One region of the Rhizobium sp. IBUN genome, then DNA from elsewhere that is predicted to be linked to it. Evidence: riboswitches for the same ligand, from Rfam matches in the RefSeq annotation. Region 1 holds a riboswitch; each other region holds the start of a gene.
The links. A riboswitch is a leader RNA that binds a small molecule or an ion and turns the genes downstream of it on or off. The one in region 1 is predicted to bind cobalamin.
Positions count from the first base shown of each region.

Region 1 (7,846 bases):
GACGAGCGGGGTCTCGTGTTCCTGCTTCATGACGCTCACTGATGCCTTGCGGGTGGCAACCTGGTCCGGCATGTAGCCGGTCGCCATGTAGACATTGCCGAGCGGGGGCAGGTGGTCGCCCCACAGCACGATGATCGTTTCGCGGTCGCGCTTTTCTGCCCAATCCATCAGCATCTTGAGGCTGTCGTCGGCTTCCTTGACACCCTGCGTATAGGTGCCAAGGGTGGCGCGGTCGGCATCGTTCAGGTTGCCCTTGATGTCGATAGTGTTGTGGGCGTAACGGTTCGGTTCGTAGGGGCCATGTCCCTGCAAGGTGACACCAAAGAAGAAGAACGGGCGATCCATGCCGTCAGCCTCGTTCATGATCTCCTTCATAAGCGACTCGTCCGAAGCGAAGATGCCTCGCTTTTCCATGGGAGGCAGGGTTTCTTCGGAGCGGAACTGCTCGAAGCCGAAGTCCTTGTAAACCTCGTTGCGATTCCAGAACCAGCCGCTGAACGGATGCAGCGACCGCGCCGCGTAACCTTCGCCACGGAAGAACGTGGCGAGCGAGGGAACATCACGACGGATGTATTGCTGGTAGGGAATGCTGCCGTATGGCAGGAAGGCGTTGGAGAAACCTGTCAGCGCCTCGAATTCGACATTGGCGGTCATGCCGCCAAACTCCGGCGAGAAGACATAGCCGGACTGCTCTGCACGGATCGTCGGCATAGGATCTGGCGACAGGCTCAGCGTCTTCAGGCGGGTCGGATCCCAGAATGACTCGCTCATCAGCATGATCACGTCAGGCTTTTCGCGTGGTCCGCTGAGGTAGCCGTAGTTGCGGCCGGGGATGGCGTCGAGCGCCTCTGTACCGAAGCCGACAGGCGCTGCCACGTCTGCCATCGGAATGTTGAAGATGAAGGCGAGGATGAAGCCGTTGCTCCGGTAGTTTTCCTTCTGGTCCCACATCATCGGAACCACCTGCAGGCGGTCACGGATGAAGGAATACTGGGAATAGTCCATCAAGGACCCGAAAGCCGCGATAACGGGCAGGCCGACGCAAAGCCGGCGGACGCGAGAGGCCCTTGGGAGCTTCGGGAAGTTGCGCCAGGCGAAGCGCCAGAAGATGACAATCGCGGTAGCGGAAAGGACAATGCCGACAAGCATTGCAACGGCCGTCCAGGGGCGGTCGCGCACCATCACAGGGAGCAGTTCCATGATCTGCCGCCCGAAAAGGACGTCCGATGGATAAAGCGGGTCCGAAAGGTAGTGCTGCTTCTGGTTGGATACGATGGCGGGGACGATCACAAGCGGAAGAACGATCAGCGCCGAAATGAACCGCCGGCCCAGGACTGCATCGAGCGACAGCATCAGGACAGTCAACATCACAACCGTCGTCATCCCCGGACGCACAGGCGATGTCAGGAATTCGCGGACGTCGGCCAACCCATCGCGGGCAATGATCTCGACAGTGGCGGTGGCAAGGAGCGCAAGCAGGGCACAAAAAGCAACGCTGAGTGCGGTGCGTAGCGCGGGCGACCGAGCGCTTCCCCCGAAATCGGTGGAAAGCGACGCAAAACGCGCTGCCGCTGCAGACCTCATTACCAACGCGATCAACTGGAAAACTCCGACGTCATAAAAGCTTCGTCGAACTGTCACATCTTCGTCATGAACGCTAGATGAACCGCTAGGTTTCCCGCATTTGTGATCGGTGGATAAAACGCCCATCACGCAGGAGCTACCTCCAGAGCAGATTCTCGGTCAGGCGCATTTGCTTGTGCTGAGTGGCGAGCCGTCGTAGGTCTGGCGGATTCGATGCTCAGGAGGATTCAGATTGCGCAGTTCCGTTGAGATCTACAACATCAGGACAGGCGAGGCGCGCGTCGTCTGGCAAACCACGCAACTCGTTGAGGCGCCGAACTTTTCGCCGGATGGGACCTATCTACTGTTGAACGGCGACGGACTCCTCTACCGTCTCGCACTTGATGGTTCGAGCAAGGTCGGCAAGGTCGATACCGGCTTTGCGACGACCTGCAACAACGACCACGGTATTTCGCCCGATGGCCGCCAGATCGTCATCTCCGACAAAACCGAGTTCGGGAAGTCGACGATTTATGTGCTGCCGGCCGAAGGTGGTACGCCGCGGCTGGTGACGCAAAATCGGCCATCCTATTGGCACGGCTGGTCGCCCGACGGGAAGCAACTCGCCTATTGTGGCATCCGCAACGATTTGTTCGATATCTACACGATCTCCGTTGACGGCGGCGAAGAAAAGCGGCTGACCCACGGCGAGGGACGCAATGACGGGCCGGACTATTCCGCCGACGGTCAATGGATCTACTTCAATTCTAGCCGCACCGGCCTCATGCAAATCTGGCGAATCCATCCCGATGGGACCGGTCTCGAGCAGGTCACCAGTGACAACTATGGGAACTGGTTTGCCCATCCGTCGCCCAACAACGACAAGGTTCTGATCCTTTCTTACGATCCTGATGTGTTCGACCATCCACGCGATCTCGATGTTCGCCTGCGGCTGATGGACATGGATGGCGGAAACCTGACGACGCTCTTCGATCTCTTCGGCGGGCAGGGAACGATCAACGTGCCCAACTGGTCGCCGTCAGGTGATGAGTTCGCCTACGTGCGCTACTTTCCCGTCTCGGATTAAGGGATTGCGTCGGCCAGGGTTTATAGGCATAGACGCGTCCGTCGGGTGCCCGCCGCAGGCGGGAGAATCGGGAATTCGGTGAAAGACCGAAACGTGCCCAACGCTGTAAGGCTGACGGCTGCCGCAAAGAGCCACTGGTCCAGTACCGGGAAGGCGCGGCAGTCGGATGACGCCAAGTCAGAAGACCGGCCCGACATCATAGACTGACCCGCGTGGACGGCGGGCGGTTGTGTTGTTGGGGATTGACGATGCGACCAGACCATTCAGGCTCCCTGTCGGGAGCCGCAGCCTTTTCGACTGAGGAACGCGACGCCGTCTACAGGGCGATTTCGACGCGACGCGACGTGCGTTCCGAGTTTCTCCCGGATGCCATACCGGACGATGTCGTCAAAAGGCTTCTGACGGCCGCACATCACGCGCCGTCCGTTGGGTTCATGCAGCCCTGGAATTTCATCCTGGTGCGCGATGACAAGGTGAAGGAGGCCGCGTGGCAGGCCTTCGATCGCGCCAACCGCGAGGCGGGCGAGATGTTTGAAGGCGGGCGGCAACAGCTCTACCGGTCACTGAAGCTTGAGGGCATCCGCACCGCACCGCTCAGCATCTGCGTGACCTGCGATCCGCATCGCTGCGGCGATGTCGTTCTTGGCAGGACGCACAATCGGCGAATGGATTCCTACTCCACGGTCTGTGCCGTGCAGAATCTGTGGCTCGCCGCCCGAGCCGAAGGCGTGGGGGTCGGCTGGGTGAGCATCTTTCACGAGTCCGACATCAAGGACATCCTCGGTGTTCCTGATCGGGTCGAGATCGTTGCCTGGCTCTGCGTCGGCTATGTCGACCGGCTCTATGACCAGCCGGAACTCGCCGTCAAAGGATGGCGCCAGCGATTGCTGCTGGAGGAACTGGTGTTTACGGATCGCTGGGACAATCCAGCGGACTGAGGGCGGCTATTGCTGCCGCGGCTGAGGGCCCGGCTTTGCCGGATGCTTGAGGTCGATTGTGCCTTGGTCGCCGGCCAAGAACTGCGGACCGATCTGGCGCACCTTGTTGGTCGCCGGATCATATGGCCTGTCCGGCACCTGAGGCTGCGGTGCAGCCGGGGCGGCGACCTTGCTCGCTGGCTCGGGCTTCTTGGTTTCGATCGTAGTGATCGATCCTTGTTGCGGCGGTTCGCTGATCGATTGGCTTTTTCGCATCCGTTCATAGTAGGCGTTGAGGTCGCAGCTGCAGGATGATTTTTCGCCGGGTTTGCGGTTCTTGTAGGCGAAAGCGTTCGGCATCGCGCTGTAAGGAGCGCCCGTTGCCGCCGATATCATCTGTGAAGTCTCAGTGCTGGAGACGTCATGATAAAAGAGCTCGGTGTCGATGCCGGGACACATCTTCGAGCAGGTGTCGGCATCGCGGGCGAAGTCCTGCGAGGTTGCATTCGAGCTTAACGGAAAAAAGCCACCGTCGCAGGTGCGCACACAGACGGTATTGAGATGAGAGGGCGTCGACATGCCGGGGAGACCGTAGCGGCGTTGGCCGGGATCGCCACCCGGCGGTACGAAGGTGTCGTTTCGCAGCGCCTGATCTTCAATGCTTGGAGGCGGTGCATATCCATCGCCGCTGTCGGCGGGCCACTGTTCCTCGTTGCAGCCATTGTCATCGAGCGCCGCAAGAAGCTCGTTTCGCGTGCGGACATCCTCGCTTTGGCCACGCAGCTCGTCGCGCCGCTGCTGCAGATAACGGATGTTGTCGACCATTTTGCTCTCCGCGCGCTCAAGCTCCCCGCAATAGCCGTCATCGTCGCCGATCACGACCATGCTGCCGCTTGTGCAGCCGTTCTGACGGAGATCGCTGCGGACCTTGCGAAGCTCAAAGTTCTGTTCGGCGATGGCGCTGGCGAATTTGCGCACCTCGGGCGTGCTGCCGATGATTTGCGGCAGATCGGCAAGGCGGGCACGCAGGTCTCCGCAGATCGCCGGCACCTGGGCGTGGGCCGGGCCGATCAACACAAGTGCGGCTGCGAATGACAGAATCCAGCGGTTCAAGGCATCGTCCCATCGGTGAGCAGGTCGTAAGGCGCGGCGTCCTGCCGCGCCTCCATTGCTAGCCCGTTTGTCTTAACAGGCTGCAGTCGGAATCTTAGCGCATTTTCTCGATCGGCCGCAAATCACGCCGGCTGTGAAGCCTCGACGACGGCGAGGGCAGCCATGTTGACGACACCGCGGGAGGTCACCGAGGGCGCCAGGATGTGCGCCGGCAGCGCAGCGCCCAGCAGGATCGGCCCTACATGCAAGCCGTCGATCATCGATTTCACGACGCCGAGGGTGATGTTCGCCGAATCCAGGTTCGGGAAGACCAGCAGGTTCGCTTCGTCATGCAGGGTCGTGTCGGGCATGACGCGCTTGCGCAGGGCGTCGGAGATCGCGCTCTCGCCATGCATCTCGCCGTCGACTTCAAGCTCCGGGGCTGCTTCGCGAACGAGCTTGAGAGCAGCACGCATCTTCGTCGCGCTCTCGGATTCACGCGAGCCGAAATTCGAGTGGGAAACGAGGGCCACGCGCGGCGTAATGCCGAAGCGCTTGATTTCCTCGGCGGCGAGAACCGCGGACTCGGCGATTTCTTCCGCAGTCGGATTGAAGGTGACGTAGGTGTCCGTGAAGAACGTGGCTCCGCGCTGCGAGATCAGCAGGCTGAGTGCCGAGAAGTCGCAGACGTCATGCCGCTTGCCGATGATCTGGCGAACGTCGCGCAGATGCTTCTCGTAACGGCCTTCTAGGCCGCAGATCAGCGCGTCGGCTTCGCCGCGCTTCAGCGCCAGCGCGCCGATGACGGTCGTGTTGGTACGAACGATCGTGCGGGCGGCCTCCGGAATGACGCCGCGACGCCCGACCAGCGAGAAGTAGAGATCGACATATTCGCGGAAGCGCGGATCGTCTTCCGGGTTGATGACGTCGAAATCCGAAAGCGGGCGGATGCGCAGGCCGTAGCGCTGGAGGCGCGTTTCGATGACCTGCGGGCGGCCGATCAGGATCGGTTCGGCAATGCCTTCTTCCAGCAGCACCTGCGCGGCGCGCAGCACACGTTCATCCTCACCCTCCGAGAAGATGACCCTCTTGCGCTCGGCATTCTTCGCCGCAGCAAAGATCGGTTTCATGATGAAGCCGGAACGGAAGACGAAACGGTTGAGCTGGTCGAGATAGGCGTCGAAATCGGTGATCGGACGCAGGGCGACACCGCTTTCGGCGGCAGCCTTCGCGACCGCCGGGGCGATCCGCAGGATCAGGCGCGGGTCGAAGGGCGAAGGGATCAGGTAGTTCGGGCCGAAGACCGGCGTTTCGCCCGAATAGGCGCGGGCGGCGACGTCGGACGGCTCCTCGCGCGCAAGTGCGGCGATGGCGCGCACGGCAGCCATCTTCATTTCTTCGTTGATGGTGACCGCGCCGCAATCCAAAGCACCCCGGAAGATGTAGGGGAAGCAAAGAACATTGTTCACCTGGTTCGGGAAGTCGGAGCGACCGGTGCAGATCATTGCATCGGGGCGGGCAGCGCGGGCGAGATCGGGCATGATCTCCGGCGTCGGATTGGCGAGCGCCATGATCAGCGGGTTTTCGGCCATCTGCGCCAGCAGTTCCGGCTTCAGCACGCCGGCGGCAGACAAGCCAAGGAATACGTCGGCGCCACCGATGTTTTCCGCAAGCGTGCGCGTGTCGCTCTTTTGGGAGTAGACGCTCTTCCACTCGTCCATCAACTCTGTACGGCCTTCGTAGACCAGGCCTTCGATGTCGTGGACCCAGATATTCTCGCGTTTGGCGCCCAGCGTGACGAGGAGGTTGAGGCAGGCGAGGGCAGCGGCACCCGCGCCCGAAGCGACGATCTTGACCTCGTCGATCTTCTTGTTGGCCAGTTCCAGGCCATTGAGGATCGCCGCAGCGACGATGATGGCCGTGCCATGCTGGTCGTCATGGAAAACCGGGATCTTCATGGTCTCGCGGAGGCGGCGCTCGATCTCGAAACATTCCGGCGCCTTGATGTCCTCGAGATTGATGCCGCCGAAGGTCGGCTCGAGCGAGGCGACGGTCGAGACCATCTGATCGACACTCGTTGCATCGACCTCGATATCGAAGACATCGATGTTGGCAAACTTCTTGAAGAGGACGGCCTTACCCTCCATGACCGGCTTTGATGCCAGCGGACCGATATTGCCGAGGCCGAGAACGGCCGTACCGTTTGAAATGACCGCTACGAGATTTGCGCGCGAGGTATAGTCGGCGGCCGTCTCGGGATTGTCGCGGATGGCGAGACAGGGTGCTGCGACGCCGGGGGAATAGGCCAGCGCCAGGTCGCGCTGGTTGCCGAGCGGCTTGATTGCCTGGATTTCAAGCTTGCCCGGACGCGGATAGCGATGGAAGTAGAGCGCCTGCTCGTCGAGGCTTCCACCTGCCAAATTCTTTTCCGTCTTGGACTTTTCGTGATGATCCATCATCGCCTCCGGCTGCCGCATGCTGTCTTTGAACTGCCTTCAATACATCAAACGGGATGGTCGAACAGTCGGAATTTCCGTTCGAAATGCGAAAACAGCGCAAATCTGCCGTGACGGGAGCGCAGGTCTGTAGAGACCGGGAAAATCGGGCGTGACAACCGGATGTCATCTTCTTGAAACACGACTCTGGTTTTGGATGGTCGGGTGAACCATGGGACACGAGCAGGATGCTTGTGAGGGACAATATGGATACGCGGCACTTCCGTACGCTTTTCATTTCCGATGTGCATCTCGGCTCCAAGGCCGCGAAGGTGGACTTCCTGTTGGATTTTCTCAAGCATCACGAGGCGGATACCATCGTCCTCGTCGGCGATATCATCGATGGCTGGCGACTGAAGCGTAGCTGGTACTGGCCGCAGGATTGCAACGACGTGGTCCAGAAGCTGCTGCGCAAGGCGCGGAAGGGCACGCGGGTGATTTATATCCCCGGCAATCACGACGAATTCCTTCGTGACTTTCCAGGCACCCATTTCGGTGGCATCGAGGTTGCCGAGCGCATCATGCACGATGCGGCCGACGGCAAGAAGTACCTCGTGCTGCATGGCGACGAGTTCGACGTCGTGGTGCGCAACGCCCGCCTGCTCGCCTATCTCGGCGACTGGGCATACGACATGGCGATCATGATCAATATTGGCCTAGCAGCAATCCGTCGCCGGATGGGGATGCCGTAC
Region 1 is NZ_AZNV01000035.1:2,336-10,181, forward strand. It holds gene RHIBUN_RS0124995 (LTA synthase family protein) at 1-1,599, opposite strand, end outside; gene RHIBUN_RS0125000 (TolB family protein) at 1,817-2,650, shown strand; cobalamin riboswitch at 2,677-2,859, shown strand; gene bluB (5,6-dimethylbenzimidazole synthase) at 2,899-3,588, shown strand; gene RHIBUN_RS0125010 (DUF2865 domain-containing protein) at 3,595-4,680, opposite strand; gene RHIBUN_RS0125015 (NADP-dependent malic enzyme) at 4,803-7,115, opposite strand; gene RHIBUN_RS0125020 (UDP-2,3-diacylglucosamine diphosphatase) at 7,343-7,846, shown strand, end outside.

Region 2 (7,846 bases), on a different contig from region 1:
TCATCCACACTTGGTCATACAAGCTCGCCGAGGCTGCTTGATATGATTCGAACCACGAAAACGCGCTACTAGTGCTGCCTTTTGCCACCGTCGTTGTGGAAAGACTAAGCGCGCCCTTCCCTCACGGTATATACCCCGAGAGGGGTATTCTAGCCGCAAAGCCTTCATGGAAGGTATATACACGGGGAGCGGATTTCCGCGCGGGGCGATCAGGAGGTTCCGGGAAATGAGCACTGACCTGGAGGCGCTGTTTCGGGCCTTCAATGCCACCATTGGCCGGCAGGCGATGGGCGATGCGGAATTCGGCGAGACCTTCCGTCAGATGATGGCGGCGCTCGTAAGCTTCGACTACGTCGTTGTCTTCGCCTATCGCGGCAAGGAGCGGCCGATCGATCTCTACAGCACCTTCGACCCGAAGGAGCGCATCATTTTCGTGACCCTCTACCAGGCTGGCCCCTACCTCCTCGATCCGTTCTACCACACGGCCCATGAACGTCGCGCCGGCGTGTTTCGGATGCGGGAATTGGCGCCCGACCGTTTCTTCTCCAGCGAGTACTACCGGACTTACTACGTCCAGACAGGCCTTGCAGAGGAGATCGGTTTCTTCGTCACGGCCGATGATGATACTACGATCGTTCTTTCGCTCATGCGCAACGAAAAGACCGGCCCCTTCCCGCCCGCGGAATTTGCCTTGCTGAAGAAAGCCGAACCATTGATCGCAAACATGGTTCGGCACTACTGGGCCGGGCTCGGAACTCGCTTTGATGCGCAACAGCATTCGAGAGCCCGCGGCAACCGCAAACGCAACGCCAGTGAAAGCGCCCTGCAGCCCGCCGAAGCGGTGTGGCGTGATCTCAATCTCACCAGCCGCGAGACCGCGATCGTCGATCTTGTCCTTCAGGGGTACTCCTCCGAGTCGATTGGCTTGAAACTCAACATCTCGACAGGGACCGTGAAGGTTCATCGGCGCAACGTCTACCGCAAGCTCGGCATATCGTCGCAAACACAGCTCCTCTCGCTGTACCTCAAGAATCTGTCGTGACACACGCTTGACAGTCTCGAAGCCCGGATGCCCTATTGCCGCAACGCGAAAGGGCCAGCGATGAGCGACGATCAAACCCCGACCGACAGCAAGCTCACAAGATCGAAGCGCCGTTGGGCCGAGGAAGGAAAATTCCTCACCGGCCGCATCAGTCGCCCGGAAACCGAGCGCCTGCCGCCGGGTCAGCACCTCGTCAAGGATTGGCCGGTCCTTGATCTCGGCCAGCACCCGATCATCCCACCCGACACATGGCGCCTGGAAGTCCGTGGACTGGTCGAAACTCCCCTTGACCTTACCTGGACCGCTTTCCAGGCGCTCGAGCAGAGCACCAAAGTCACCGACATTCATTGCGTGACGACGTGGTCACGCTACGACAACAAGTGGAAGGGTGTTTCGACCCGCGAGCTGCTCGATCAGGCAATGCCGAAGCCGGAAGCTCACTACGTCATGCTGACGAGTTATGATGGCTATACGACAAACTTGCCGCTCTCCGACTTCGCCGCGGAAGATGCCATCCTCGCAACCTCCTGGGAAGGGGTACCGCTGACGCGCGATCACGGCGGCCCCATGCGGCTCGTCGTTCCGCATCTCTATTTCTGGAAGAGCGCCAAGTGGCTGCGCCGTATCGAGCTGCTACCGGCCGATGCAGCAGGCTTCTGGGAAAAGAACGGCTATCACATGTACGGCGACCCCTGGCGCGAACAACGCTACTCGGGTGATTGAAACCAGGCGCCGCGGGCGCCTGCAGCCTGAACCCGCTTAACGTGCAGAACGCGCACCTAGAAATTCGCTTCAAAATAGATGTAGCGAGCGATATATTTTTCATATTAATGCCTTACGACGATTCAGCCGTGGTCGGCTGTTGAAAGCTGTACCCATTTTGGGTTGTCGTAGTGCAACGATTCCAGATATCGCGCATGGATTGATGAACAAGGACACTTCATTTCATACTGTCACGCAGAAACTGCTGGACGCATGGTTGCATACCACGCCGCAACTGCCGGCCGCTCCAGAGGACATCTATCGCGACGTCCTCGAGCTCCTGACGATCCGGATGAGGATGACGCTCGTCGTTCTCAACGGCGACGATCCGTTGCAATGGCATCTGAAGGTCGTGCGCACTTCTACCGTTAGTTCGCGTATCCTGAACATCAACAAGCTCTTTGCCGATCAGCGCATCGGCGAATTCAAGGATCGGGGCTACATGGAGACGGCCGTCATCCCGCGTTATCGCGAGGTGATCGCCACGCAGAAGCCGTCGATGGAACTGGTCAAGACACGGGTGCTTGGCGTCAACATCGGATACGAACGGCTGATCCTTCCGCAAAAGACAACGGCACAGCATCCAGCCTGGCTTCTGGCGGTCTCGAACGGCCGCTTCATGTTCAACCCGCCGCAGCAGCGAGCACGCATGGATGCGACCGATGAAGCCGTGATGCAGCTCCTGACGGAAGGCGCGACGGCCAAGGAGATCGCCGCTGACCTCGGCATTTCACACCGCACGGTCGAGCACCGCCTGGAGCGCATGAAGGAGCGCTACGGAGCGAAGAACACTGTCCATCTCGCGGCCATGCTGATTGCGACGCACCTCGACCGCGATATCGAGAAGAGCTAGAGCCGCTCAGGGTTAAATTAAGGACGGTCTGCCGGAGCAGGTTTCGTCAGGGCGCGATCCACCGAAGCAGCCGCCGTCCACAATATGCCGCAGCCAGCAACACCGCCGCGAAGCCGGTAACCGTCACCATGCTGCCGGGATGCAAGGGAACATTCCTCCATACCGGGCGAACGACATCCGCAGTGTTGAACGCCTCACCGCTGAACTCGCAGGTGATCAGCGCCAGACCGCGCAACACCATGCCGGCATCGATCGCAGAGACGATGGCCTCCGCCTCTTCCGCCTCGGCGCCCATGTTGCGCATCGACAGCAGCACGGCCTTCGTTGCCGCGAGGTAGGCGTGCGAGCATTCATTGAATGGACTGGCCTCGTCGGTCACCCCGCCCGGCATCTTGCCCCAGAGACAATAGGCATGCTGGATCTGCGCATAGTTCAGCACGCGTCGGAACGGCTCGTTCGTGTCCGTGGCACGCGCCGCGAGATCAATGATCCGATCGCGATACTCCGCCATCATGACCATTTCGCCATGTGAGATCTCGGCGATCGCGATGCCGCTTTGGGAACCGCTGCTCCGCTGGTGCGCGTCGGCCGCGACGGACCAAAGCTGCAGGACAGCGATCATGGCTACAAGAAAAATGGGCCGCCGACTGGTCATCTCTGAGGACAGGCTCCAGATTGCTCCGGAGCCTTCTCCGATCAATGGAAGACCGACGCGCGAGCGCTGAGCCTGGGTGCGGCACCGAGCTTGCGCTCGGCCAGAGCACCAAAGGCCAGGCCAAGAACGCCCCATAGGATGGCGTGCATCCCGATCGTGGTCGTACGGAAACGCCAGAGAACCATAGCCGAATAATTCTCCGGAACCTCGTTGATCGGCGGCAGCAGATACTGCACGAGGCCGATGAAACCGACATAGGCCAGACCTGCCGCGATTGCCGCATTCCACACACCGAACCGCGGCGTGAGGCGGCGTGCAAGCGCAATTGCCGCTACAAGCGCAGCGATCGAAACGACGATCATCAGGAAAAACAGTTCGGTCCTGACGCCAATGGTGTCGGGATTGCCGACTGCCGGCGGATTGGCCGGATATTTTATGTTGGGTACGATCACGATAGCGACAAACGCCGCAACGGCGATGAGGGCAGAGGTCCCGCGGGCGCTCAGATTGCTGAACCGCCCCTGGATAAAGGCGAATACGAGGGCAAACAGGCCGCCGACAGCAATGCTGTAGGCCATTACACCGGTCAAGAGGCCAAGGCCCGCCTGCGTGGCGCGGCTGACGATTTCAGGCTCAGCAGTTTCACCCGCCGCCTGGGCGGCCGCCTCCTCGAACGCGATCGCCTGGTCGACAAGCGGCTCGCCGAACGTATGCGCAAAGGCGAAAACGAGGACGCCAGCGATCATCCCCGCGAGCATGCCGCGAAGCAAAAGATTTCCAACCATGTCCGGAACTCCCTTAGTGGCAGGGGAAGCCGAGGAGATGCCGGCCGTCATGCACGAACTCGTGCACGTACATACCGTTGAAAAGCGCCATCGCGCCCTCTTCAGTACCGACGAAATAGATGGCGATGAGCATCAGCAGACCGCCGAAGATGGCCCAAGGCAAAAGCTCGCCAACCGGAATCGGAGCCGGTGCGGCGTCGGGCGCAAAAGTAGTGTCAGACATGTATTCCTCCTGGAATGACGCGTTCAGTCGAGAATCGTTGCGTGGCAGGGTCTGACTTCCAGTCCGAGGTATCCTCGTCCTGATCACAGTGGCGCGACCGCACCGGAATTTCACCGGTTTCCAAACCCACAACATCACCGTTATATCTGGCGCTTCGAACCTGTCAACGAAACTTCATGCAGCGGCGGGCCACGCTCCCCGATATCCGGAGATAACGAACGTGATGACGCGCCTTACCTGGATCTGCCACGGCCCGACGGCCGCCAACCGCGAGGCGCGCTTCCCGCAGGACGAACCGCTGGATGAAAAGGCAATCATTGCCACACGGGCAATCACCCCACGCCTGCGGCACGCCGGCAGCGTCTTCGCCAGCCCGACGCTGCGCGCGCGGCAGACGGCCGGCGCGCTTGGCTTGCAGCCGGAAGTTTCCGAGGCGCTCGCCGATTGCGATTTTGGCCGCTGGGCGGGCCGTTCGATCGCCGAGATCCAGCAAGCGGAACCCGAGAACCTTGCCGCCTGGATGGCGCAACCGGAGGAAGCCCCGCATGGTGGCGAGGCGATCGCTGCCGTGTGCATGCGTGTAAACGGCTGGATGCGCGAGCACTTGCAGTCCGGCGGTAACATCATCGCCATTACCCATGCGACGGTCATCCGAGCAGCCATCATCGGCACGCTGAATGCCCCCCTGTCATCATTCTGGATTACCGATATCGAACCGCTCGCCGTCGCTCACATGACCAGCAACGGAAGCCGCTGGTCCCTGCGCTTCGAAGGACAAACCACCTAATTTTCAGGGCGATAATTTAGTCCAGCCTTACGCAAGCAATCGATGCAATAGTTTCTCGACCCGACACCGTCGGGCTGTCAATCCTTGCCCCAAGGAGGACTTTGCATGCCCTATGATTGGAGCGGCGCGCGGATGCGACGCACGCGTCTGCTACGTATGACTGGCGCCGGGATGCTTCTCCTGCTCGTCATCAGCGTCACCCTTCTAACCAGACTTTGAGAACAACAGGCGAGCGACCAAGCGCTCGCCTCGTTTTTCACCGCGGCTTTCGAGCCAGTTCACACGCTATGATAGCGATTTGACAACAAGAAATCGCCCTTTGATTTGAACAAACGCTTCAGACTTCCATGATACATCAGCGCCCGGGTGGAGATGGAGTAAAGCATGCCGGTATTCTTCCAGAGCAGGGCCGGGAGGCAATGCTTGTTGGTCATGGCGTTGGGGGTAACGCTATGGCTCGTCGGTGCAATCCTGGAACTGGATAACTGTGTGGTCGCCTTCGTCGGCGCCTACGAAAGCTATGGTGCAGACAAGCTCGTCCTCGCCCTTGGCATCGGCGGGGCGATGAGCTTCGTCTATTCGATCCTGCGCATTGTCGATTTGCGCAAGGAGATGGAGCTGCGGGCCACCGCTCAGGCCAAGGCCGACTGGACAGCAACCCACGACCACCTCACCAAACTTCCCAACCGCTATGCGTTCGAACGGAAAGTCCTGCCGCGAAGGACGAAGACCGACGTCGAAGGTGACGAGTGGGAGCAGAACGTTACAATCTTCTCGATAGACCTCGATGGCTTCAAGAAGGTCAATGACCTTGTCGGCCACAATGGCGGCGACGCCCTTCTGATCGAGGTGGCAAAACGGATCTGCGCAATCGGAAACGCGGACTGCGTCTATCGCTTCGGCGGCGACGAGTTCGTCGTCGTTGCGCTTGGCCTCTCCTCCCGCCATGAAGAACGCTTCGCGCGTTTGCTCATTCAAGCCGTAACACGGCCCATTCACATCAACGGGTTCGCGGTCGAAGTCGGCGCCAGCGTCGGCTACGATCGCTGGGAGCAGGGTCAAGAGCCGCTCGAGGACGCGGCCCACCGAGCCGACCTCGCCATGTACGAGGCGAAGTCACGCGGCCCCAACCACCACATGGTGTTCGAAGCCTCGATGCAGGACAAGGTGGCAAAGCGCGCGACGCTGGAATCCAAGCTGCGCGTCGCAATTCAGCAAAAGGTCATCCGCCCCTTCTATCAACCGTTGATCGATCTCAAGAGAGGCACGGTCTGCGGCTTCGAAGCGCTCGCTCGCTGGACGGACGAAGAAGGCGTCGCCATTCCGCCGCCGGAGTTCATCGGCATTGCCGAAGAGACCGGGCTGATCACCGAGCTTTTCGAAGACCTTCTGGCGCAGGCCTGCAGAGACGCCCTGGCCTGGGACGACCACGTTACCCTCTCCTTCAATGTCTCTCCGGTGCAGATGGAGGACAAGCTGCTGGCCTCGCGCATCTTCAAGGTGTTGTCGGCAAATGGTCTTCCGCCAAGTCGTCTGGAGATCGAGATCACCGAAAATGCCCTGATCCAGGATCCGGCGGTTGCCGCAATCATCCTGGATGAACTCCACGATGCAGGCGTTCAGATCGCGCTTGACGATTTCGGCACCGGCTACTCCAGCCTCGCCCAGCTCGCCCGCTATCGCTTCGACAAGATCAAGATCGACAAGAGCTTCATCGCAACGTATCGCGATGATGAGCGTCAGGAAAAAATCATCCGCGCCATGCTTGGGCTCGGGCGCAGCCTCAACATACAGACCACCGCCGAGGGCATTGAAGAGCATCGCCAACTCGGCCACCTGCTTCAACTCGGCTGCGATGTCGGACAGGGCTATCTCTTCGGCAAGGCGATGCCCGCCGAAGAAACGCGCTCGTTCGCCCTTGACCGTCACGAGACATTGGCCAACGGATAAGCGCTCCGCACTCCTCTCCAGTAGTCCTCTACATCAGAAATTCGTAATGGACCCGTTCAGGCAGGGCCACGTTCGCGATCACCGATCGGACCTAGCCCGACCGGTGCGCAAGGCGAGTGGACCTTGTCATAGGGGAGGGATTTATCGCGTATTTTCGTATCGCTGCCGCCTCGGCGGCCTTCATTTGTCTTGCAGGGGCGGCGTCGCCCCCCGATCTTATGAGCGGGCGGCCGGCGGCCGCGGTTGTACCGGCAGCACCAGTTTTCACCTGGAACAGCTTCGACGCCAGTTCTCAGGGCGGACAGCCGGAGCCGGTCTCGACTACAACATCTTCGGGCGCGTGGAATATCGCTACAACGACTACGGCAGCAAAGTCCTGCTGGGCATAGACACCGATTTCAATCAGAACGTTGTTACCGTCGGCGTTGGCTTCAGATTTTGAGACTGCTCAACGATGAAATGACCAAGCCCAGACATACGCCGGGCTTTGCTTCTCTGAACTGAGGCTGGTCGCCGTGTAAGATAAGCCTTAGTGGTGGTTTCCACCACCCTGGTTTCCACCACCCTGGTTACCGCCGCCTTCGTTACCGCCGCCCTGGTTACCGCCACCTTGGTTGCGCAGCACTCAGCCGATAGGATGTTTTCGATGCGGACCTTGGCAGCTTTCGCGGCGTTCACGCTTGTTTTCACGCGTTTTCTGGTGAGAGCTATGCAGGATCCACCCTGCGCGCATCACGCGCCATTGGAGCGCCGATAGGCTTCCCCTTCGGCTTGCACGCGCTATACTTG
Region 2 is NZ_AZNV01000079.1:1,178-9,023, reverse strand. It holds partial or broken gene RHIBUN_RS34595 (IS630 family transposase) at 1-41, shown strand, start outside; gene RHIBUN_RS0132290 (LuxR C-terminal-related transcriptional regulator) at 227-1,042, shown strand; gene RHIBUN_RS0132285 (sulfite oxidase-like oxidoreductase) at 1,103-1,765, shown strand; gene RHIBUN_RS0132280 (helix-turn-helix transcriptional regulator) at 1,968-2,657, shown strand; gene RHIBUN_RS0132275 (hypothetical protein) at 2,704-3,312, opposite strand; gene RHIBUN_RS0132270 (CbtA family protein) at 3,354-4,097, opposite strand; gene RHIBUN_RS0132265 (CbtB domain-containing protein) at 4,111-4,320, opposite strand; cobalamin riboswitch at 4,346-4,492, opposite strand; gene RHIBUN_RS0132260 (histidine phosphatase family protein) at 4,544-5,107, shown strand; gene RHIBUN_RS0132245 (EAL domain-containing protein) at 5,492-7,057, shown strand; partial or broken gene RHIBUN_RS36665 (porin family protein) at 7,347-7,499, shown strand; partial or broken gene RHIBUN_RS34590 (transglutaminase-like cysteine peptidase) at 7,781-7,846, shown strand, end outside.
Region 2: linked by a shared signal. The riboswitch ahead of RHIBUN_RS0132265 (CbtB domain-containing protein) and the one ahead of bluB (5,6-dimethylbenzimidazole synthase) in region 1 are both predicted to bind cobalamin.

Region 3 (7,846 bases), on a different contig from region 1:
ACGCGGCGGCACGGGGGCACTCAAGGTCGCCGTGCCGGTCTTTACCCGCATCGCAAATTTCGACGATCTCGACCCCTTGAAGGCGGAGCCGGATGTCGATTTGGTTTTCGTCCGCGCGGGCGAGCGGCTGCCTGCGGACGCGCGGCTGGTGATCTTGCCCGGTTCGAAATCAACGATATCAGACCTGGCTGATATGCGTGCGCAGGGTTGGGATGCCGACATACTGGCCCATGTGAAGCGGGGTGGTCGGGTGATCGGGATTTGCGGCGGCTATCAGATGCTCGGGCGCAAGGTCCATGATCCCCTGGGCATCGAGGGACATGCGGTGGATATGGCGGGCCTCGGGCTGCTTGACGTCGAGACGGAGATGGCGCCTGAAAAGACCGTCCGCAAAAGTGTTGCGACAGCAGTGGAGGACGGGTCCCCGCTTTCCGGCTACCAGATCCATCTCGGTATCACCTCCGGCGAAGACTGTGGCCGGCCGTTCGCGATCGTCGATGGCAGGCCGGATGGCGCGGTATCGGCAGACGGCCGGATTGCGGGAACCTATCTGCATGGGCTGTTCGCCAGCGACATCTACCGTTCTCGCTTGCTGCGCAGCTTTGGCCTTTCGGGCGACACGAATGACTATCGTGCCGGCGTCGAGAAAGCCCTGGACGACGTTGCGGCCGAGCTGGAAGCCTGTCTTGACCGGCGCTGGCTGGACGAACTTCTCGGCTAGATCTCGCCGGATATTTCGCGGCGGCGGCGATCGAGTTCTTCGCTGTAACGGCGCAGCGTATGCGCCTCGCTCAACTGACCGACAACCTTGCGCTCAATCAGATTGTTGACGACGGCGAGCGCTTCGCTTTCGGTCTTGTCGAAGATGGCGGCTGCCTGCTTGGCGTTCATCTGCGGCTGCAGGAAATCGTTCTTGTAGCGGACAAATTCGCTGAGATCCTTGCCGGTTTCGTCGGTATCGGTCAGGTTCGCGTAAATCTCCGGAACGAGCACGAGGCCGCTGTACTTGCCGGTACCATCGACCAGGACGACCCGCTGCGCCGAGCCGATGGGGAAGCGTTCCTTGAACTCATCGATCGAGAGAGCGGCATTGGCGGTCTTCACATCGGCGCGCATCAGCCGGTCAACCGTTAGGTTGCGGATCCAGCCGACATCGTGCGCGCTGCGAATGCTCTCGCCGCGCAGGTGGAAGCGCCATGTTGCGAAGGAGTAGCCGAAGGTGCTGCGGACGACGAGCGAGGAGGTGATGACCGACGCCAGCACAAGCGCCGTGATCGGAAAGTCGCCGGTAATTTCGAGAGCAAGGAACGTCATCGTCAGCGGCCCGCCGATGACGGCGACCGCAAGCGAACTCATGCCGACGACCGCGTAGATGACCGGTGTCAGCGTAGCGTGAGCGAAGTAGGGGGCGGAATAGGCGAAGAACTTGCCTACCAGCGCGCCCATGAACAGCGACGCGAAGAACAGACCGCCTCTGAAGCCCGAACCGATCGAGATCGCGGAGGCGAAGGCTTTCAGGAGGAACAGGCCCACGAGCACCGGAATCGCGACGTCGCGCCCGAGGTTGAGGTGGAGCGCGCCATGTCCTGCCGACAGCACCTGCGGTGTGATCAGCGCGAGGAGGCCAACGACGATGCCGCCAAGGGCAGGGCGCAGCGGCGTCGCGATCGAACTCCGGCGAGCCAATTCCTCGATCCAGGCAACGCCCTGCATGATCATGATACCGACACCCGCACAGAATGCGCCGAGCAGGAGAGCCGGGACGTAATCAGCCGGCATGACCGTACCGAATTCGCCAACGTCGATCAGGAAATCGCTGCCACCGAGCAGCCGAGCCACCAGCGTCGAAACCAGCGCAGAAACCACAACCGGCGTTAGCGAGACGATGGTGTACGAGCCGATGATGAGCTCGAAGGCGTAGAATGCGCCGGTCAGCGGGGCATTGAAGGCAGCGGCAATCGCACCCGCTGCGCCGCACCCAACGAGAACGCGCAGGTCCGAGCGGCGAAGCTGCAGCTTCAGCCCGAGCTTCGAGGCCAGTCCGGCCGCCAGTTGCGTGTAGCCGGCTTCCAGGCCGACGGAGGCCCCGAAACCATTAGAAATAAGATTTTGGACTGCGACCAGAATGCTATCGGTGAGAGATAGCCGACCGCCATGCAGTGCGTTCGCCTCGATCGGGTCCACCATCGGCTTCTTGCGGGTCTTGGCAAGCACGAACAGCAACAGACCCAGGAGAATGCCGCCGCAGACCGGCGCCGTCAGCAACAGCAGCTTGTTGTCGATCTGCGACGAACTCAGTCTCTCGACGTCGCTGATTCCGAAGATCAGGCTGTGCATTTCGCGGGAAATGAGACCCATACCGGTCACCGCCAAACCCGATATGACACCGACGATCGCGCCGGCGATGACCATCCCCATCTCGCTGCGGCGCAGCAGGGCGCGCATCCGCCCGATATCGAGAAGGGTATGAAACGGACCGAAGCGGCGAATATCGATTTTGAGGAGCATGGCAGGAAAACTAGGCGGGCGCAGGCGCGTTCAAGTGCGAGGAAGGGAGGTGCAAATCAGTGGCGCGACCCGCTTGCGATGCAATTGCGGCAAAAGACCGGCGCGGACAATAATTATTTATGACGTAAGCCACTGATAAAAGACGATAAATCTTGTAGAGTAGGTCGACTTGACAGCGTTTCGCGGCGATGACGGCAATCTTAGGAGCGACGGCTTTTGATTGACTTCAGGAGTGGCCTTGCCTAACGATGACGCCATAACGGATGGTTCCGGACCGGTTGAATCGGTGCGGATGAAAAGGGAATGTGAAGCGGTGGACCCAATTCGGGCACCGTCATCATAGCCGACCCCGCGACTGTAGAGCGGTCAGGGTTTTCCGTCCGGCGTTGGTTTCGCGTGGCTGACAGCCTGCAAGGGTGCAGGCGGGCTGTGCGAAAGTGGCGACGGAAAAGTCACTGGCAGTGCATCATGATCAACCGGGGCAGGACGCCTCTTACGTCTACGAATCGTCCGCCTTTTCATGAAATGCAGCCGGGAAGGCGAGGAAGATCCGCTGGCACGATCTGGGGCGACCGGTTTCCGGTTTGCCCCGATCGCGGCCAAGACCCGCGAGCCAGGAGACCTGCCAACTGTGCCGGGCGAAAAGCCCATTCCTGGGTGATGCCCGCTGCCAGCACGGAGGTTGTCATGGCTGAAAGACAGATTTGCCGGCTGCGCTCCGCAGTCGTTCCGGTCTCTCGCGGAAGGCTTCCGAAGATCGGTCAGCGTTTTCCATGAGCCCGATATCATCAGGCGCGACTTTCATCCTGGGCGGCGCGCGCTCGGGCAAATCGCGTTTTGCCGAGCAACTGGTCGTCTCGAGCGGCCTGGAGCACCATTACGTGGCGACGGGTCGGGCTTGGGACGACGAGATGCGCGCCCGGATCGACAAGCACAAAGCCGATCGCGGCGATCTCTGGCATACCCATGAAGAGCCGCTGGATCTTGTCGGCTGCCTGCGGGCGATCGATGGCGAGAAGCGGGCAGTTTTGGTGGATTGCCTGACGCTTTGGATCACCAATCTGATGATGGAAGACCGCGACATAGGGGCGGAATTTGCCTCGCTTGTGGCGTATCTGCCGACGGCACAAGCCCGTCTCGTCATCGTTTCCAATGAGGTCGGTCTCGGTATCGTGCCGGAAAACCGCATGGCGCGGGAGTTTCGGGACCATGCCGGCCGTCTGCATCAAATGATCGCGGCCGAGGCCGTGGATGTGTATTTTATCGCGGCTGGACTGCCGTTGAAGATGAAGGGTTGAATTTCATGAACCAGCAGAAAATTCCGGCGACCGTGATCACGGGTTTCCTCGGCGCCGGCAAGACGACGATGATCCGCAATCTGCTCTCCAATGCCAACGGTAAGAAGATCGCGCTTATCATCAACGAATTCGGCGATCTCGGCGTCGACGGCGACGTGCTCAAGGGCTGCGGCGCAGAGAACTGCACCGAGAATGACATCATCGAGCTCACCAATGGCTGCATCTGCTGCACGGTTGCCGACGACTTCATTCCGACGATGACCAAGCTTCTGGAGCGCGAACAGCGCCCCGACCATATCGTTATTGAAACATCCGGTCTCGCGCTGCCGCAGCCGCTCGTTGCGGCGTTCAACTGGCCTGATATCCGCACGCAGGTCACCGTCGATGGCGTCGTTACCGTTGTCGACAGCGCCGCCGTTGCCGCGGGCCGCTTCGCGGACGATCACGATGCCGTCGAGGCTCGTCGGGTCGAAGACGAGTCGCTCGACCATGAGAGCCCGATCGAGGAGCTTTTCGAGGACCAGCTGACCTGCGCCGATATGATCGTACTCAACAAGACCGACCTTCTCGACACCGCCGGCCTTGGTCGCGTGCGCGATGAGGTTGCTTCCCGTATCGCTCGCAAGCCTGTCATGATCGAGGCGCGCAATGGCGAGGTTCCGGCAAGCGTGCTGCTCGGGCTCGGCGTCGGTACGGAAGACGATGTGGTCAATCGCAAGTCCCACCATGAACTCGAACACGAGGACGGCGTGCCGCACGATCATGACGAGTTCGACAGCTTCGTGGTCGAGCTTGGTCCTGTTGCCGATCCGGCAGCCTTCGTGGATGCGCTGAGGGGCATCATCGGCGAACATGACGTGCTGCGGCTCAAGGGCTTCATCGATGTTCCCGGCAAGCCGATGCGCCTGCAGTTGCAGGCGGTCGGCAGCCGGATCGACCACTATTTCGATCGCGCCTGGGCGCCGGGCGAAGCACGCGGCACCCGTCTTGTCGTCATCGGCTTGCACGAGATGGACGAAGCGGCGGTGCGCAAGGCGATCGAAGCGCTGGCATAAGGCAAGACCGATGCATCTGCTTCTGGCACAGCAGGGAACAATCAGTGACGCCGAGGAGGCGATCGATCTCGGTCAATCGCCCGGCGATGTCCTGTTCCTGTCGGCTGCCGATACCGAGCTTGCCGCGATAGCCGCCGCTTATGACGAACCGTCGGCCGGCTTCTCGCTGCGGCTGGCAAGCCTGATGAGCCTGAAGCATCCAATGTCGGTCGATGCCTATATCGAGCGGACGGCCCGCCACTCCAAGCTGATCGTCGTGAGGGCGCTGGGTGGCGCCAGCTACTTCCACTATGCGCTGGAGGCCCTCCATACGGCGGCAGCTCGATCTGGCGCGTTCATCGCCGTGCTGCCCGGAGATTCGAAGTCCGATGCGGGGTTGACACCATTTTCGAATGTACCGCTTGAAGACCTGAACGCCCTTTGGGCCTATCTCATCGAAGGCGGCGATGCCAATTCGCGGGCGTTTCTGGACTATGCCGGTGCGATGCTCTCGGGAACTGAAAAGCCGGAGGCGGCATCGCCGCTGATGAAGGCTGGGATCTGGTGGCCGGGCAAGGGCGTCGTCGGCGTCGAAGAGTGGAGGTCGGCGTGCGACGAACGGGTGCGCTTCGTACAGGGAGTGTCACAAACGCCTGTGGTCGCGGTCAGCTTCTATCGCGCGCTCGTGCAAAGCGGAGAGACCAAGCCTGTCGAAGCCTTGATCGATACGCTGCTGGCTGAAGGCATCCGGCCGCTGCCGGTGTTTGCTTACAGCCTCAAGGATCCTGTCTCGAAGGGCATTCTCGAAAGTGTTTTTAACGCCATCAAGCCCGAGGTGGTGATCAATACGACAGGCTTTGCCGTGTCTGCGCCTGGTGCGGATCGCGAGCAGACCGTGCTCGAGGCGAACGACGCGGTGGTGCTTCAGGCGATCTTTTCGGCGTCGTCGCGCCAAGCTTGGGCCGCGTCCTCGCAGGGGCTCTCCGCACGCGACCTTGGAATGAATGTTGCGCTGCCGGAGGTTGACGGACGGGTGCTTGCCCGAGCGGTTTCGTTCAAGTCGGCATTGCGCTACGACGCGCGCGTCGAGGCCAATATTGTCAGCAGCGAGCCGGATATCGAGCGGATGCGCTATACAGCGCGGCTTGCAGCCAACTGGGCCAATCTGCGGACGACACCCGTCGGCAAGAGACACATCGCTCTTGTCATGGCGAACTATCCGAACCGCGATGGCAGACTCGGTAACGGGGTCGGGTTGGACACGCCCGCCGGCACCGTCGAGGTGCTGAAGGCAATGGGTGGCGCCGGCTATCCAGTCGCGGATATTCCCGATGATGGCGATGCGCTGATACGACGCCTGATGGAAGGGCCGACAAGTTCAGGACAGGATGGGAAGCTTGTTCGCGAATCGCTTTCAGTGAGTCGATACAAGGCTTTCTTCGGAAGTCTTCCCAAAAAGATTCAGGATGAAATCTGTGGGCGTTGGGGCGCACCCGAGGCCGATCCCTATGTCGTGGAGGGCGCTTTTGCGCTGCCGTTCATGCGTCTTGGTGAGCTGCTGGTCGGCATCCAGCCGGCGCGCGGCTACAACGTCGATCCAAAGGAAAGCTACCATTCCCCGGATCTCGTGCCACCGCATGGCTATCTTGCCTTTTACGCTTTCCTTCGCCACGAATTCGGTGCCCACGCCGTTATTCACATGGGCAAGCACGGCAATCTGGAATGGCTGCCGGGCAAGGCGCTGGCTTTGTCAGTGGAATGCTACCCCGAAGCTGTCCTCGGCCCCATGCCGCATCTTTATCCCTTCATCGTCAACGATCCCGGCGAGGGGACGCAAGCCAAGCGTCGCGCCGGCGCCGTGATCATCGATCATCTGACGCCGCCGCTGACGCGTGCCGAGAGCTACGGGCCGCTCAAGGATCTGGAAGCGCTGGTCGACGAATACTACGAGGCGTCGGGCGGTGATCCGCGCCGCATCCGGCTTCTCAGCAAGCAGATCCTCGATCTCGTGGCCGACATCGGCCTCGATCGCGATGCCGGCATTGACAAGGGTGAGAGCGAGACGGAGGCTTTGAAGAAGCTCGACGCCTATCTCTGCGATCTCAAGGAGATGCAGATCCGCGACGGCCTGCATGTTTTCGGCGTCTCGCCGCAGGGACGGTTGCTGACGGATCTGACGGTCGCGCTGGCCCGGGTTCCGCGCGGGCTCGGACAGGGAGGTGACCGTAGCCTTCAGCGTGCGATTGCCGCGGATCTCGACTTGGCGTTCGACCCGCTCGATTGCGATATGGCCGAGGCCTGGGCTGGACCGTATCCGGATTTTCTCGTGGGCATCACGGACGCTGTCTGGCGAACGAACGGCGATACAGTCGAGCGGATCGAACTTCTTGCCGCAAAGCTGGTGGCAGTTGAGTTCACCTGCCCGGAGGACTGGGCAGCGACGCGCGCCGTTCTCGCGGAGATCGAGATGCGGCTCAGGCCAGCCATTCTCGCCTGTGGGACGGCGGAGATCGAAGGTCTACTCCGCGGGCTCGATGGGCGCTTCGTGCCGCCCGGTCCGTCAGGTGCGCCCACGCGAGGACGTCCCGATGCGCTGCCGACAGGGCGGAATTTCTACTCGGTCGACAGCCGTGCCGTGCCGACGCCGGCGGCCTACGAGCTCGGGAAGAAGTCCGCTGAACTCATGATCCGCCGTTACGTGCAGGATCACGGCGAATGGCCGGTCTCCTTCGGCCTGACCGCCTGGGGCACCTCGAACATGCGCACGGGCGGCGATGACATCGCCCAGGCTCTGGCCTTAATCGGCGTGAAGCCGGTGTGGGACATGACCTCGCGGCGCGTCACCGGCTATGAAATCATCCCGCCCGCATTGCTACGGCATCCGCGTGTCGATGTGACGCTGCGTATCTCAGGCTTCTTCCGGGATGCCTTTCCGGAACAGATTGCACTGTTCGACAAGGCAATCCGTGCCGTCGGGGCGCTGGAAGAAGATGCTACCGACAACCC
Region 3 is NZ_AZNV01000020.1:53,503-61,348, reverse strand. It holds gene RHIBUN_RS0118655 (cobyric acid synthase) at 1-721, shown strand, start outside; gene RHIBUN_RS0118650 (chloride channel protein) at 718-2,508, opposite strand; cobalamin riboswitch at 2,756-3,153, shown strand; gene cobU (bifunctional adenosylcobinamide kinase/adenosylcobinamide-phosphate guanylyltransferase) at 3,282-3,806, shown strand; gene cobW (cobalamin biosynthesis protein CobW) at 3,812-4,861, shown strand; gene cobN (cobaltochelatase subunit CobN) at 4,872-7,846, shown strand, end outside.
Region 3: linked by a shared signal. The riboswitch ahead of cobU (bifunctional adenosylcobinamide kinase/adenosylcobinamide-phosphate guanylyltransferase) and the one ahead of bluB (5,6-dimethylbenzimidazole synthase) in region 1 are both predicted to bind cobalamin.